DNA from 2 places in the Shewanella zhangzhouensis genome. Region 1 is predicted to be linked to the other one. Evidence: riboswitches for the same ligand, from Rfam matches in the RefSeq annotation. Region 1 holds a riboswitch; the other holds the start of a gene.
The links. A riboswitch is a leader RNA that binds a small molecule or an ion and turns the genes downstream of it on or off. The one in region 1 is predicted to bind cobalamin.
Positions count from the first base shown of each region.

Region 2: another riboswitch for cobalamin. It lies ahead of K0H63_RS14630 (TonB-dependent receptor); the one in region 1 lies ahead of K0H63_RS04190 (ABC transporter ATP-binding protein).

Region 1 is NZ_CP080414.1:983,067-990,378, reverse strand. It holds gene K0H63_RS04215 (cobyric acid synthase) at 1-1,368, opposite strand, end outside; gene cobU (bifunctional adenosylcobinamide kinase/adenosylcobinamide-phosphate guanylyltransferase) at 1,372-1,917, opposite strand; gene K0H63_RS04205 (adenosylcobinamide-GDP ribazoletransferase) at 2,048-2,830, opposite strand; gene cobT (nicotinate-nucleotide--dimethylbenzimidazole phosphoribosyltransferase) at 2,844-3,878, opposite strand; gene K0H63_RS04195 (FecCD family ABC transporter permease) at 3,888-4,883, opposite strand; gene K0H63_RS04190 (ABC transporter ATP-binding protein) at 4,928-5,743, opposite strand; cobalamin riboswitch at 5,843-5,995, opposite strand; gene K0H63_RS04185 (histidine phosphatase family protein) at 6,077-6,796, opposite strand; gene metH (methionine synthase) at 7,073-7,312, shown strand, end outside.
Region 2 is NZ_CP080414.1:3,336,045-3,343,356, forward strand. It holds gene metE (5-methyltetrahydropteroyltriglutamate--homocysteine S-methyltransferase) at 1-868, opposite strand, end outside; gene K0H63_RS14615 (LysR family transcriptional regulator) at 1,033-1,932, shown strand; gene K0H63_RS14620 (HDOD domain-containing protein) at 2,029-2,757, opposite strand; gene K0H63_RS14625 (GDSL-type esterase/lipase family protein) at 2,916-3,512, opposite strand; gene K0H63_RS14630 (TonB-dependent receptor) at 3,595-5,535, opposite strand; cobalamin riboswitch at 5,624-5,753, opposite strand; gene K0H63_RS14635 (hypothetical protein) at 5,840-6,433, opposite strand; gene K0H63_RS14640 (DUF805 domain-containing protein) at 6,514-6,858, opposite strand; gene K0H63_RS14645 (hybrid-cluster NAD(P)-dependent oxidoreductase) at 7,066-7,312, shown strand, end outside.

The DNA.
Region 1 (7,312 bases):
CAGCGCCGCCGGGGTATCGAAAATGCCGTGAAGATAGCTGCCGAAGATGGCGCCATCGTCGCTGATGCAGCCCCGGTCGCTGGCAGGGTTGCCATTGTCGTCCACCAAAAACAGCGGCCTTGTAAGCTGTCCCAGCACTGTGGTGCGGCCACAGTGAATTTCATAGCCGCTTACCGCCACGGCACCCTCGCCGAGGCTAAGTTCTCCCGAAACATTGGCCAAAACCTTGGTGCCTTCAAGCTCGGTGATCAGGGGTAAAAGCTCCAGCCCATCAGTGCTGCCGGGCGCATCTTCTATGCCGTCGGGGTCATCGATTTCTATCCCCAGCATCTGATAACCACCGCAAATGCCCATCAGTTTGCCGCCGTACCTCAGGTGCTTTCGAAGGGCAGAGTCAAAGCCCCTGACTTTGAGGCATTCGAGATCGGCGCGCACATTCTTGCTGCCGGGCAGTATCACAAGGTCGGCGCCCTGCAGAGCATCAGGGCTGGCACTCTGAATATCCAGATAATCAAAATCCACCCCCGGATGCAGCCGCAGCGGATCAAAGTCGGTGTGATTGCTGGTGCGGGGGTACACCAGCACCCTCACCCGGAACCCGGCGTCGGTATCGGCACCCACTTGCTGATAGGGCACCAGCGCATCTTCGGCGTCCAATAACAGGTTGTGCAAATAAGGCACCACACCCAGCACGGGCTTGCCGGTATGGGCCTCGAGCCAATCCAGCCCCGGCTGCAGCAGGCTGATATCTCCGCGAAAACGGTTGATCACAAAGCCCTTGATGCGCGCCTGCTCAGATTCAGACAGCAGCGCCAGGGTACCCACCAGCTGGGCAAACACGCCGCCCTTATCAATGTCGGCCACTAAAATCACCGGACAGTCCACCGCTTCGGCAAACCCCATGTTGGCGATGTCATTTTCCCGCAGGTTGATTTCGGCTGGGCTGCCGGCGCCCTCTACCAGCAGGTAATCGAAGGACTGTTGAAGACGATTGAAAGATTCCAGCACGGCATCCATGGCAATGGCCTTGTATCCCTTGCCCTCGGGGCCGAAAAAGGCCGATGCTTCGAGGGACGTGAGCGCCTTGCCATGAACTATGACCTGCGCCCGGGTGTCTGAGCCCGGCTTGAGCAATATGGGATTAAAATCGGTATGGGCTTTCAGCCCACAGGCGGCGGCCTGCAGCGCCTGGGCGCGGCCAATCTCACCGCCGTCTTCGGTCACGGCGCTGTTAAGGGCCATATTCTGGGGTTTGAAGGGCGCCACCTTAAGGCCTTTTCTGGCCAGCAGGCGACAAAGCCCGGCGACCAAGGTGGTTTTACCGGCATCCGAGGCCGTGCCCTGGATCATCAGCGTAGAAGCGCCCATGGGTTATCCTCCCATTTCAACGTTGATGGAGCTGCCTTTCAGCGCCAGCGGCATCCCGGCCACCACCAGGAACACCCTGTCGGCGATGGCGGCAATGGCCTGATTGAGCCACCCCGCTTCATCCACAAACTGGCGGCTGAGTTCGCCCAAAGGCACTATGCCTGAGCCCACTTCGTTACTGACCAGCCACAGCTGCCCACGAAAATCGCCAATGGCTTTCAGGAGCTCCTTGCGTGCCTCGGTTATCGTCTGAGGCTTTGCCATCAGGTGATTGGTCAGCCATAACGTCAGGCAGTCCACCAGTACCGGCCGAGCCTCACCGGACAAGGCGCGCAGCTGCGCAGCCAAATCCAGCGGCGCTTCGATAAGGTGCCATTGGCAGTGTGCCTCTGCCCTGTCTTGCTGGTGACGGGCGATACGGGCCGCCATCTCATCATCCCCCGCCGTGGCCGTGGCAAGGTAAATCCCCCGGGGCGAAACCCGGGCAACCTGAGTCTCGGCAAAACAACTCTTGCCACTGCGGGCGCCACCGAGAACCAGATGGATCATGACTGACTCCACAGCAGCAGGAGCACTGAACAGACTTCAAGTTCAGGCATTGTCTGACAGGCGCCCTTAAGCGAATAAGCGCACACTGAGTAGCCTGCAGCAGTGTTTGACCGGGCGATGACAGGCACACTCACGACTGACTCCACAGCATCAGGAGCACCAGATAGACCACAAGCTCGAGTATTTGCTGACAGGCGCCCAGGGTGTCTCCCGTGTAGCCGCCGATGTGGCGTGACTGCCAACGGGCCAGCAGGCTGCGGGCCACAAAGAGGGTGATGAGTATCACCAGCGTCGCGCCCACACCGGTAAGCAGCAAACAAATCACCCCGGCACTGAGCACTAAAAACAGCACTTCATCCCAATGCATCGACTGAGCCAGGGGCTTGGCCTTGCTCTCGGCATCTTCGCGCACATAAGTATGGTTAAAAATAATACTGGCGGCAAAGGCGCGGCTTAAGGTATGCCCCAGCACCAGACCACCCACCACGCTGGAAACCGAGTAGAGTGCCAGTTCGCTTAACAGCTGAAATTTAAGCAGTAATGCCAGCATCAGCGCGAGAGAACCATAGGATCCGACCCGGCTGTCTTTCATGATTTCGAGCTTGCGCTCCCGCTCGAAGGCACCGCCAAAACCGTCTGCGGTATCGGCAAGACCATCTTCATGGAAGCCGCCGGTGAGCAGCACAGTGGCAATCATGGCCAGCACCACGGCAACGGAGGCTGGAAAGATAAACTGGGTCAGGTAAAACACCAGGGCGGCGATAAGCCCAACCAGGGTGCCCACCAGGCCAAAATAACGGCTGGCGCGGTTTAAGCCTTCGCCGCTGTAATCGAGTTTTACCGGCACAGGAATGCGGGTAAAAAAAGTGAGCGCCAACAAAAACAACTCAAGTTCACGCTTAAAGGTCGACATAACTGCTCCCGCCCTAAGGCGTTACATCTGTAATTCCGGCGTCACTGAAGCACGCCATTTCACGATAAAAATTGGCCGCAGCCTGCACCAGCGGCAGGGCCAATGCCGCCCCCGTACCTTCACCGAGACGCATATCCAGGCTGAGCAGCGGCTCGGCCTCAAGGTGCGCCAGTATCAGCCCGTGGGCACGCTCTGCAGAGCGATGAGCAAAGATAAGGTATTCGCGGCTTTGGGGGAACATCTTCACGGCAGCGAGTGCGGCCACGGTGGCAATAAAGCCATCCACCAACACAGGAATTCCCAGCTCGGCAGCCCCCAACATGGCGCCGGTCATCTCGACAATTTCAAAGCCGCCCACACAGGCAAGGATGGATTCGGGGCTGGTTAGCATATCCAGATGCAGCAACAGCGCCTGCTCCACCAGCATCTGCTTGCGCTTGAGGGTGGCTGCATCCACACCGGTTCCCCGGCCGACACAGTCTTTGGCCTCAAGCCCCATCAGGGCAGCCATCACGGCGGCAGCGCTGGAGGTATTGCCAATGCCCATTTCCCCCAAAGCAATAAGATTGGTGCCTTCGGCGTGGTGGGCACGCACCCGTTCACGGCCAAAGGCGAGGCCATGTTCAACCTGACCAAGGGTCATGGCGGCGCGCTTGTGAATGGGGCCTGTGCCTGCGCCGAGGCGACAATCGGTCACGCCCATATCCCTTGGCGGCGCGCTCAGCATACCGGCGTCGATGATTTCAAGCTGCCAACCGAGCTGACGGCAAAACACATTGATGGCAGCGCCGCCGCTGGCAAAGTTGGCGACCATCAGAGCAGTTACCTCAGGGGGGGCTATGGATACACCGGCACTGGCAATGCCATGGTCGGCAGCAAACACCAACATGGCGGGGCGCTTAATTTCCGGCGTATCGCCCAGCAGCCGCGCCAGATGCGCCGCCAGGGGTTCGAGCGCCCCCAGGGCGCCCCTTGGCTTGGTTTTATCGTCGATACGCGCCTGGATTTGCTCATCCCGTTCGCGGCTGACGGGAGCTATATCAAACATCCGATATCCTTATTCACTCCTGCGGCCAAAGAGCAGCGTCAGGAAAAACACACTGCCAACCACGGCAGTAATCACCCCCACAGGCAGCTCCTGTGGTGGCAGTAAACTGCGGGTCATCACATCGACCCACACCATAAAAAGTCCACCCAGCATGGCCACAATCAGCAGCGACTGACTGCCGGGAAACAGCAATCGGGTGATGTGGGGGATCATCAGCCCCACAAAACCAATGCCCCCGCAGCTGGCTACCAGCACGGCTGTCATCAAAGAGCACATCAGCAAACTGATAATGCGCAGTTTGGCCACGGATACCCCAAGGGCATGGGCAGTTTCATCACCGGCACTGAGGGCAAAGAGCTGCCGCCGAACCAGCAGCAAAAAGCCCACAAAGAGGCCAAACACCAACCAGGGCAACCAGAGCAGATCCCATGCGGCGCGGGCAAAGCTGCCCAGGCTCCAGAATATCACCGACGCCGTCACCTGGGGGCTTGAAAAATATAGAAGCAAACTGCCGAGGGCGCCGAATAAAAAGGAGGTGGCGACCCCGGAAAGCAGCATGCGCTCCACCTGGCTTTGCAGCCCAAAGCCACTGAGGGTGAGCACCACCAACACAGAGGCACTGGCACCGATAAAAGCCCCCAGCGGCAGACCGATGGCGAGCAGCACCCCATGAGTAATCCCAAGGCTGAGCACCACAATCGCCCCCAGGCTGGCACCGGCACTGATCCCAAAAAGATAAGGGTCAGCCAGGGGGTTTCGGGTCACCAGTTGCAGCGCCCAGCCGGAGAGCGCCAATCCCGCGCCACACACAAAGGCCAGGAGGATGCGCGGCAACCTCAGCTCCAGCAGAATGCGGCTGTCGAGATAGGCCACATCGGCGGGGCGCTCGCCAATGAGCGCATGCAGGTACACCGACATAGCCTCGCGAAAGCCGATGTCCACGGCGCCAAAAATACTGGCCAGCACCGGCGATAGCAGACAGGCCAGAATAAGCGCCAGCACCATCAGCTCCCGGCGTCCGAGCGGGGTTAACAGGGCTTTGAGGGCCGTCACAGGCTCACCTCTTTGCGGCCTTGGGAGGCGGTGCGGGCATCATAACCATAGTAGTAATGGATGAGCGGACGGCCATGCTGGGGGTGAGGCTCTACCGTGGTGCACACCCCAAATACAGAGGCGAGCATGGCCTCGGTGAGCACTACCTCAGGCGTGCCCGAGGCTTCCAGGCGGCCACGGGACATCAGCAGCAGCTCATCGCACAGGGCACTGGCCAGGTTCAGGTCGTGGATGGTGCAAATCACGCAGATATCCAGGCGTTTGAGGAGTTCCAGCACTTCGATTTGAAAGCGCACATCCAGGTGGCTCGTGGGTTCATCCAGGATCAAAAACTGCGGCTTTTGCACCAGCGCCCGAGCAATGAGGGCCCGCTGTTTTTCACCACCGGACAGCTTGCCAAAGGGTTGGCGGCCATAGCCTTCGAGCCCCACTTCCGCGAGAGCCGCTGCAATGCCTGCCTTGTCGGCGGCGCTGTCGGCAGCAAGCCAGCCCTTGTGGGGGATAAGCCCCATGGCAACAACGGCTTCGGTGGAGAGATCAAACAGGGGCGGTAATTCCTGGGGTACCACGGCCACGGCGCGGGCAAAGCTGCGCCTGGAATAGAGGTGAATGTCCTGACCATTGAGCAGTATGCTGCCACTGTCCGGGCGAATATAGCGGTACAGGCAGCGCAGCAGGGATGACTTGCCGGCGCCGTTGGGGCCAATAACCCCATACATACCGTTTCCGGACAGGGCAAAGCTTACGCCGTCCAGCAGCGGCCGCTCCCCTACCCGCCAGCAGAGGTTGCTGACTTCGATGGCCGGGGTCATGGTGTTACCCCATTAAACAGGTACCCGGGTTCCCTCTGGGGAACGGGCATGGCAATTTGGCTCATATCACTCCACCGGGTAACCCGCCCGGACAGGGAAAGTAAAAGAAGCACAGGGGCAGGTATCCTGACTCGGGGGCATTCCCCCACACAGTTGCGGGCACAGTCCGGGCTGATACCTTATGGTATGTCCCCGGTTCCCTTTTCATGTCGGGTTGGCATGGCCCCCGACACCCCTGGCGTGAATGGCCGGAGCAGTGACTCCGGTCCGCAGATTATCAGACCTTTCACCTACCTGGTAAAGGGCCAAAAGACTGGGTGAAGCGCAATATTCTCAGCTGCCCCAGAGTAATCGCCCCTGCCAGCCGCCATTTGTTCGGTACCAACGGGTGTGCACCCGGGCGCCGTAATCCAGCTCCAATGCCCCATAAAAACCCGCTGCCCGCTCTGCCCCCAAAATAGCGGCCATCAGGCAACGGATAACACCGCCGTGGGTCACCACCCACAGTGGCCCGGCATCATTAAGCGGCGCCTTTGCCAGCAGCCCTTGCAGCGCCGCCGCCACCCTGGCTTCAAAGGCGTGCATGGGCTCGCCGCCCTCGGGCGTTATGGCCCAGGGGTCTTGCCACCAGGCCTCCATGGGAGCGGTTTGCCAGAGCAGTGCTATGGACTGCCCATCCCAGACGCCAAAGTCCATCTCGGTCAGCTGAGGCTCAATAAGTATGTCTGGTGGATTACTCCCGGGGTGTCCGGCTGTGATTTCTGCCTGCAAGGCATTCGCAAGCCGCGCGCAGCGCTGCAAAGGCGATGAGATGATTCGGGCAGGTACCGCCATGTCACGGGCCTTGCCGGCAATGGCGATGAGGGCACCTTCATTGGGCTCGGCATCGCTTCGGCCCCGCAGCACGGCGCCATCTTCACACTGGCCATGGCGCCAGAAAATAATGTCACGGGGAGACATCTGGACATGGCTTTTGTCGTCCAGTGAGTCCCCGTGAGCTTTGGCGTTATCCTTTTCCACAGCCACCACAGCGTCAGCGTCTTGCCTGTGCATCTTGCTCTACCCCGTTTTTATATCAGCGTCCTGTGGCGGCCTCTTTCTGGTCTTACCCAGACCAGGGGCTGGCCTCAGTGCTGGCGCCAGGCGCGTCGCTTGCTCCTGAGCCTTCGCTTGCCCCTAAAGCTAAGTTTCGCGTATTATGGACGTCTATACGTATAAATGTCCAAATCAAATTAAGCGGGCGCCGTACCGGTTTTACCTTTTCAGCGGCATCAACCCGGCTTAGGCTACACAGGACAGTCACTTTTTTGTACTTTGCAGGTGTTTTTTATGGCAACTCCAGTGTTATCCCAGGCGACCAGGGCGCTTGCCCACAGCCGTCAACAGCGACTGAACGAGGATCTCTCCAAGCGTATTCTTATCCTCGACGGCGCCATGGGAACCATGATCCAGGGTCACAAACTGGAGGAAGAGCACTATCGCGGCAGCCGCTTCGCCCACTGGCACTGCGACGTAAAAGGCAATAACGACCTCTTGGTGCTGACCCAGCCTGAAATCATCAAAGGCATT
Region 2 (7,312 bases), 2.2 Mb from region 1:
TGATAAGGCCGAGACTCAGTATCTGCTGCTGCGCAAGTCTCGGCAGAAAGACCTCCAGCTGCTCAGGGGCAGACACCAGGTCCAGATGCAAACCTGCCACCGGCAGCGCCTGAATAATGTCGGCATGGTGTGCCACAGTGCCGTAGTAAGTGGTCAGCAGCAGCTTAACCGACACGCAGGTAAAGGCCTGATACGCGCTGGCAAAGGCTGCTTGCCAGCTCTCGTCCAGATCCAGCGCCAGCACAGGCTCTTCGATTTGTATCCAGGTCACGCCCTGAGCGGCAAAACGCGCCAGCAGCTCAGCATAGGTGGCGAGCAGCTGAGGCAGCAGACTTAATTTGTCAAACTCACTGCCGTAGGCTTTGGACAAATACAGGAAAGACACAGGGCCCAGAATGCAGGGTTTGGGGTCATAGCCCAGCGCTTTCACTTCTTCGACTTCATCAAACAGCTGGGTCCAGGCGATGGAGAAGGTTTGGTCGGCGTGAAGCTCGGGCACTATATAGTGATAGTTGGTGTTGAAATACTTGGTCATTTCCGCCGCTGCGGCGGCTTTGCCGCTTGGTGCGCGGCCTCGGGCAACACGGAACAGGGTATCCAGGTCGACCTCGTCGCTATCGCGGTGGCGCTGAGGAATCGCATTCAGGGTTGCCGCCAGGGTCAGCACCTGATCGTAGTAGGCAAAGTCCCCCACTGGCAATCGTTCCACGCCGGCATCGGCCTGCCACTGCCAGTGGGCCTGACGCAGTGCCTTGGCCTGCTCGCGCAGCTCATTCTGGGACAACTCTCCACGCCAATATTGCTCGAGGGCGAACTTCAACTCACGGCGACGTCCTATCCGTGGAAAGCCAAGACTATTTAATTGCATATTGTATACCTTCTTGGTTTAATATGAGCACATTTCAAAGAGGAACACCTGTTAAACAATTTTTAATAGGCGTCTGGACGTCTAGAAGTTTATTGTGGTAGTCTTCTGGCAAGCAAACGAATTGCGTTCACGGGCAACATGAACAAACTTCATGTGGAGTAGAGATGATAGAGCTAAGACACCTTCGAACCCTGATGGCACTGAAAGAAAGTGGCAGCCTGGCAGCTGCGGCCAAAAAGCGCTTTGTCACCCAGTCTGCGTTGTCTCATCAGATCAAAGAGCTGGAAACCCGCATCAACTCCCCCGTGTTCGTGAGAAAAAGCAAACCCCTGTCTTTTACTCAGGAAGGCGCCCGACTGCTGAATCTGGCCGAAGAAATTCTGCCTCGGGTGATGGAAACCGAGTTTGTATTGAAGAAAGGTCTGGAAACCGATGCCAACCTGTTGAAGGTGGGTATTGAGTGTCACAGCTGCTTTCGCTGGCTGATGCCGGTCATGGAGGCTTTCAGGGCTGAATATCCGGATGCGGATTTGGACTTGTCCAGCCGGCACCTGTTCGACTCGCTGAACGCACTGGAGTCCGGAGAGCTGGACATAGTACTGACATCCGATCCCGTCCCCGGACATCAGCTGGCTTATCAGCACCTGTTCGACTTTGAAGTGCGCCTGGTGGTGGCCAAAGAACATCCGCTGGCGAGCAAGCACCAGGTACTGCCAAAGGATCTGGCAGGCTTACCCATCATCAGCTATCCGGTACCATTGGAACGCCTCGACCTGTTCCGCTTATTTTTGGAGCCTGCCGGCATTGAGCCCGGTGTGCAAAAAAGCTGTGACCTGACTTCGGTACTGTTTCAACGCATCGCCTGTCAGGATGGTATTGCTGCCCTGCCCAGTTGGTCCATCAGTGAAGCCCAGGGCCTCAGCCTCAGCAGCTTGCGCCTCGGCGCCGAAGGGTTGAAACGTCCTTTATTTGGCGCCTATCGCCGTGGCAGTGCCAATTCCCGCCAAATACAGCGCTATCTTGAATTGGTGGCAGCAGAAGGCCTGGCCCGTCAGCCGCGGTAATGCCATAGCAACACCAGTTTGACGGCTGCAAGCCGTTATTTAGAAAGCATAAAAAAACGCCTGCGATTGCAGGCGTTTTTTATAGAGTTCAGTAAATTACAGCGGATTGAGCAGCAAGCCACGCATCGACAACACCCGGCGCAGTACCAGACCGGCCGAGTTGGGGTTGCGGGTTTGGCGCAGGTTGTGAGCAATCATAAACTCTTCTTTGAGCTCTTCATCGAGGCCGAGTGAGTCAAAGGCTTCCAGCGTCAGGGTTTGCTGTTGGGTATCGATAATTTGCTTGATGATGCCCAGAGGGAATGACTCGTCCGATTCGGCATTGAGATACGCAAAGGCTGTCAGTGCGATCATCTGCCCGAACACACTGAAGAGCGCCAGAGTCTGAACCTCGTCCGGGTCAATATTGTTGCTCACCAGATCTTTGAGACTATCCACCGCCGATGCGGCAATGCTTTCTGTCAGGCGCCAGTACCCCAGGACCAACTTTTTATAGGGCTGCGGCAGCTCATCGAGGCGTTCTTTCAAATAAAAGCTAAAGGCGTAGCGGTAAATGTTCACCTGCCCCAAACGGATCAGCGCATCCTTGAGACTGCGGTTTTTACTGTTATGGGCGCCCCCCACATGTGCGGTGGTGCTTCGCCACAATAGATGCGCCGCCAGTGCCGGATCGCTGGAGACAATATCAACAACATTACGCACATCACCATCGGCAAGGATAGCCTTCTTCAGTGGAATGAGAATTCCCCTGCGGCCTAATACCTGCTCTTCATTGGCGATGATCGCCCTGATTTGAGAAAAAACCTGATGCTCAAGCTCAGTCATGAAACTAACCTATTTTTGTCCGGGCAATCAAAAAGGGACTCAAGTTTGGCCTTAGCAATAAACCCGCCCTGGCTGTTATTATCGGGGAATTTACCCATAAAATCCTGCCCATGGTCAAGCTGATTTCCGTCCGTTTCAGCAATTTTCAGAAAGCCGCCTCAAAAGGCTCCGCTCTCGCTCGCAAGCTGGTAAATTTCTTCCGCCAAAAGCTGATATCCGGCGTCATTTAAATGAACAGTGTCCGATTTCATGGCGCTTTGTGACAGGAGCTGCGGTAGCGTATCCTCAAGCAGTGGCAGGGAAAATTGCTCAGCCAGTTCCTGATACAAAGGTAACGGGGATAAAAACACCTTCCGGTCTGGTACAGCAATCAAAAGCACAGGCACCTGCCTTCCCTGAGCTTCCCTAATCATAGCTTCCAAATTGCGCTTAAGCTGTGCTTTATCCTGATTTCTGAGGATATCATTGCCGCCTTCCAGCAGGATAAGCAGATCCGGTTGGGTTTCATCGAGTAAATCAGCCATTCGTGCCAGCCCTTCGGTGGTTGTTTCACCCGATACCCCGGCGTTAATCACTTCGCAATCGCACAGACGGGAAAGGTGGGCGGGATAATCCATGCCATCACTGGCGCCAACCCCAAAAGTTAAACTGTCACCGAAGGCCAAAACACGGGCGTTTTCCCCCAGAAAAGGCAATCGCGGACCGCCACAGGCTGATAAAAACAGCAGGACAAAAAACACTGACAGAATACGCACTTTGTACTCCCCGGACTAATGCGTATGTTATCGCCCAAAAAAAAACCGGACACAAGTCCGGCTTTTCAATTTCAGTGGTTTATCAGTATCTCAACCCCAACGTCAGGCTCACTTTGCGACCTTCACCGGGATAATACCCATTGCCCCAGTCACTGTAGAAGCCCGAGGCGGCATACGCTTCATCGAACAGGTTATCCAGTCTCAGGGTCGCACTCAGGGCGTCCTTACGGAAGCTCACGGCGGCATTGGTCAGCCAAAAGGCATCCATCTGCGCGCCCACATTGGCATTGTCACCTTCAACAAAACGCTCACCCGTGTAGGCAGCATCTACGTAGGCCGACCAATAATCGGCAAACTGAGCTGACACATACATACGGCCACTGTGCTTGGCGACCCAGGACAGCGCTTTGCCATCATTCAGCCCGGCGGTAAATTCAGCATCCGTGTACTGGTAGTCGACGCCCAGGCTGATGGTGTCATTGAGCTGCCAGTCCCAATCCAACATGGCTCCATAACGGCGCGACTCATCAGCGTTGATATTGGCACCCGGGAAATAGCCCCCCACCGGCGTGTCGGCGCTGGGGTCAAACACAATTTCATCTTCCAGGGTTAAACGGTAGAGGCTCAGGCGCAATGCCTGCTCAGCCCCCTGATAGTCCCAGCCAGCTTCATAGCTGCGGCCGGTTTGGGGTCTCAGGCTGTCCTGACTGGTGTAGGCCTGCTCATCCACCTTGGCAAAACGGAAGTTATCTTCGCCGCGCAGGTAGAATCTGTGTCCCTGCACGGGGCGATAATTTAATCCAAGCTCAAGCGCATGGGCGTCATTATCCAGCTTGCCACCCTGGGGAAAGGTATTCTGATCGCGAATATCGTCCTGAACTTCGGCATAACGACCACCCACCACGTAACTCAGTGACTTGGTCAAAGGCACTGATGCCTGGGCAAAAGCCGCCCAGAGCTCCTGGGTGTTGCCGCGCTCCATATAAGCCGAGGTAAATTCTGACTCGCCACGGGACAGGTCCACTCCAGTTACCAACTTAAGTTCGCCCGCCTCTGTCTGGTAGCGGCCAATGGCTTTGGGAGTCAGGCTGATGAGTTGACGCTCGGTTTCACCCACGCCGCCCCAACTGATGTAATTCACCTGGGTATCGCTGGCATCGAGATCGGCAGCCAGGGTCCAATGGTCGGTCAGACTGTGCTCGTATCCCAACCGGCCAGCCTTGGTCAGATTGTGCTGATAGTCGCTGCTGTTGGCGGCATTGGCCTGGCGGGGATTGGCGGCAAGCTCCTCTGCGGTGAGAGAGCCTGCGAGTTCACGGTCATCATCGTAATAGGAGGCTTCAGCAAAGAAGCGCTGCCCATCGCCGCGGTATTCAATGCGGCCCAACACTGAGCCGGACTCACTCACGGCATGGTCACGGTAGTTGTCGCTTTTATCGAAGTTGCCACCGACGAAGAGACTCCAGCGTTCATTCAGCGCAGCCGAGAAATCCATGGCAGTGCCAAGGGAGCCGAAACTCCCACCAGTCAGCGAGGCGCCGCCGGTGTTTTCCTGACTGCGCTTGGTAATGATATTGATGACACCGCCAACGGCCTGATCGCCATAGAGCACACCGGCGCTGCCGGAGAGCACTTCAATACGTTCTATCTGACTCAGTGACACAGCATTGAGGCTGGGCGCAGCAATATCAATGTTGTTGAGACGGCGGCCATCCACCAGCACCAGGGTGTTATTGGCCGCCTGGCCAGCACCAAAACCGCGCATGGCGAAGACGGGCCCGGTGCCGCTGTCGCTTATCTGGATGGCACTCTGGCCACGCAGCAATCCGGCAAGATCTTTGGCACCGCTGAGCGCTATGTCATCGGCAGTAATCACAGCCACATTGGCGGCGATATTGAGGGGGGTATCAGCCTGACGGCCAATGACCACCAGATGTTCATCCACAGGTGATTGCGCTGAGGCGAAAGATGACAGCAGGCTTGTGGCCAGCGCCAATGAAATCAAAGAAGGTTTGGTACCCATTTTCCTTACACTCCATCAAGGGAAACGGGGCATGGGTCATCGACATGCCAAAAGCTGTCGCTGTTGCGGATCTGCCCACCGAAATCCACGACAATACCTGATTTGGGCCGGTCTCCGGACTTAGATGCCAGGCATCATTACCGTTGCGGGGGCAGTGTCGGATTTACACCGACTTCCCGATTCTCCCGCCGATGCGGGCACCCAAAAGGCTGACAATAAAGAGGCCGTCACTCATGGACGGCCGCGCATTATAGACGTCTAAACGTATAAAAGTCTAATGCCTTTGTTTCGCACAAGTGGCCGGTCAGTCGAGGCGCAGCGGCAAAACAGAGGCAATAAATTCACCGTGATTGGCAGGGGTAAGCGGAATATTCTGCCCTGCATACACATCGCCGCGCGTGGATTTATGCATGAGCACCAGTTGCCCGGGGCGGCTTACAACCCGGTAATACCCCACCTCAGCTTCCGGCTTTGAAAAAAATGGGCGCGACTCTTCCATCGATGCGTGCTGATTGGGCATACGGCTACACCCCAGGATGGCGTGAAAGCCGGGATAGCCATCGGTATCAACTTCACCCAACTTTTCGTAGGAGACGTCGCCCTCGCAGCTGCCCTGATATTGTCTGGCGAGGCCATCGAGAAAGGCTTCGGCAGCGGGGGAATCATCACTCAATTTAAAGCTTTGAACACAAATGAGCCCACCCCATTGGTTGAGATTTTCCTGGGCAGGTACAAATTCGGCACTCACCATATCCGCCCTGTTTTCACTGGCGGCCAATTTCCATCCCGAAGGTAATTCAAACGAGAAAGGCGTACCAAAGAGTGAAAGTTCCTGAGTTTGCGCAAGCACACCCGTGGCGGGCACAAGCCCAATAAGAAGGAGTAAATAGCGGGTCATAATCAGCTTCCGTGAAATATCCTGCCGTAACGTCCTGAAACGGCTTTGAGATATGGGGAGGAAAACCTCCCCACAGACTATCAGGCAAAGGCCTTTGGGTTTTCACCGTAGTCATTCTCGTCCTGACTGTCCTGACAGTAGAACACAATGAGAATGATGATACCTATGATGGGGATGAGCGCGATAAGCTGCCACCAGCCGCTGCGGCCGGTATCGTGCAAACGACGGGCACCGATGGCAAGTGAAGGCAAAAATACGGCCAATGAGTAGAGGGTGCCTACCAGCATGCTGCCAAGGGCCATGTCCACCAGGTTCATCCCGATACTGACAATCAGGTTGAACAGAAAGAACATCCAAAACTCTTTGCGACGGGCACGACCTGTGAAGTCTGCGTATTTTTTCCAGGCGCCAATGTAGTATTCCATGGTTTCTCCTTAAAGCCGGGTGACAACACCCAAATTACCGCACAGAGTGCGAATTTGTCCTTATGATTCATTAGCCTGCTATCGACAAGCGCAATTACTTTACCACAGCGCCGGACATTGAGAAGCATGAAAAGCACTTGGGTACTGGCTTCAGATGTAACCACATGGTTATAGTGTCGCTATTTGCCAGCGACAGGGAGACGGCAAATGGCGAGACTCAGCGCAATTCATATCTATCCGGTTAAATCCATGGGCGCGCAGTCACTCAAGCAGGCAAGGGTTTGCCCGGAGGGACTGGCGGGAGACCGACGCTTTATGGTGATAAAACCCAGCGGCGATTTCATTACGGCCCGCACACATCCCGTACTGCAACTGATAACGCCTTTGGGCCAGGACGAAGAGTTTCACGCCGGACGCCTGCGGCTCTCCTATCCCGGCCAGCCAGACCTGGCCC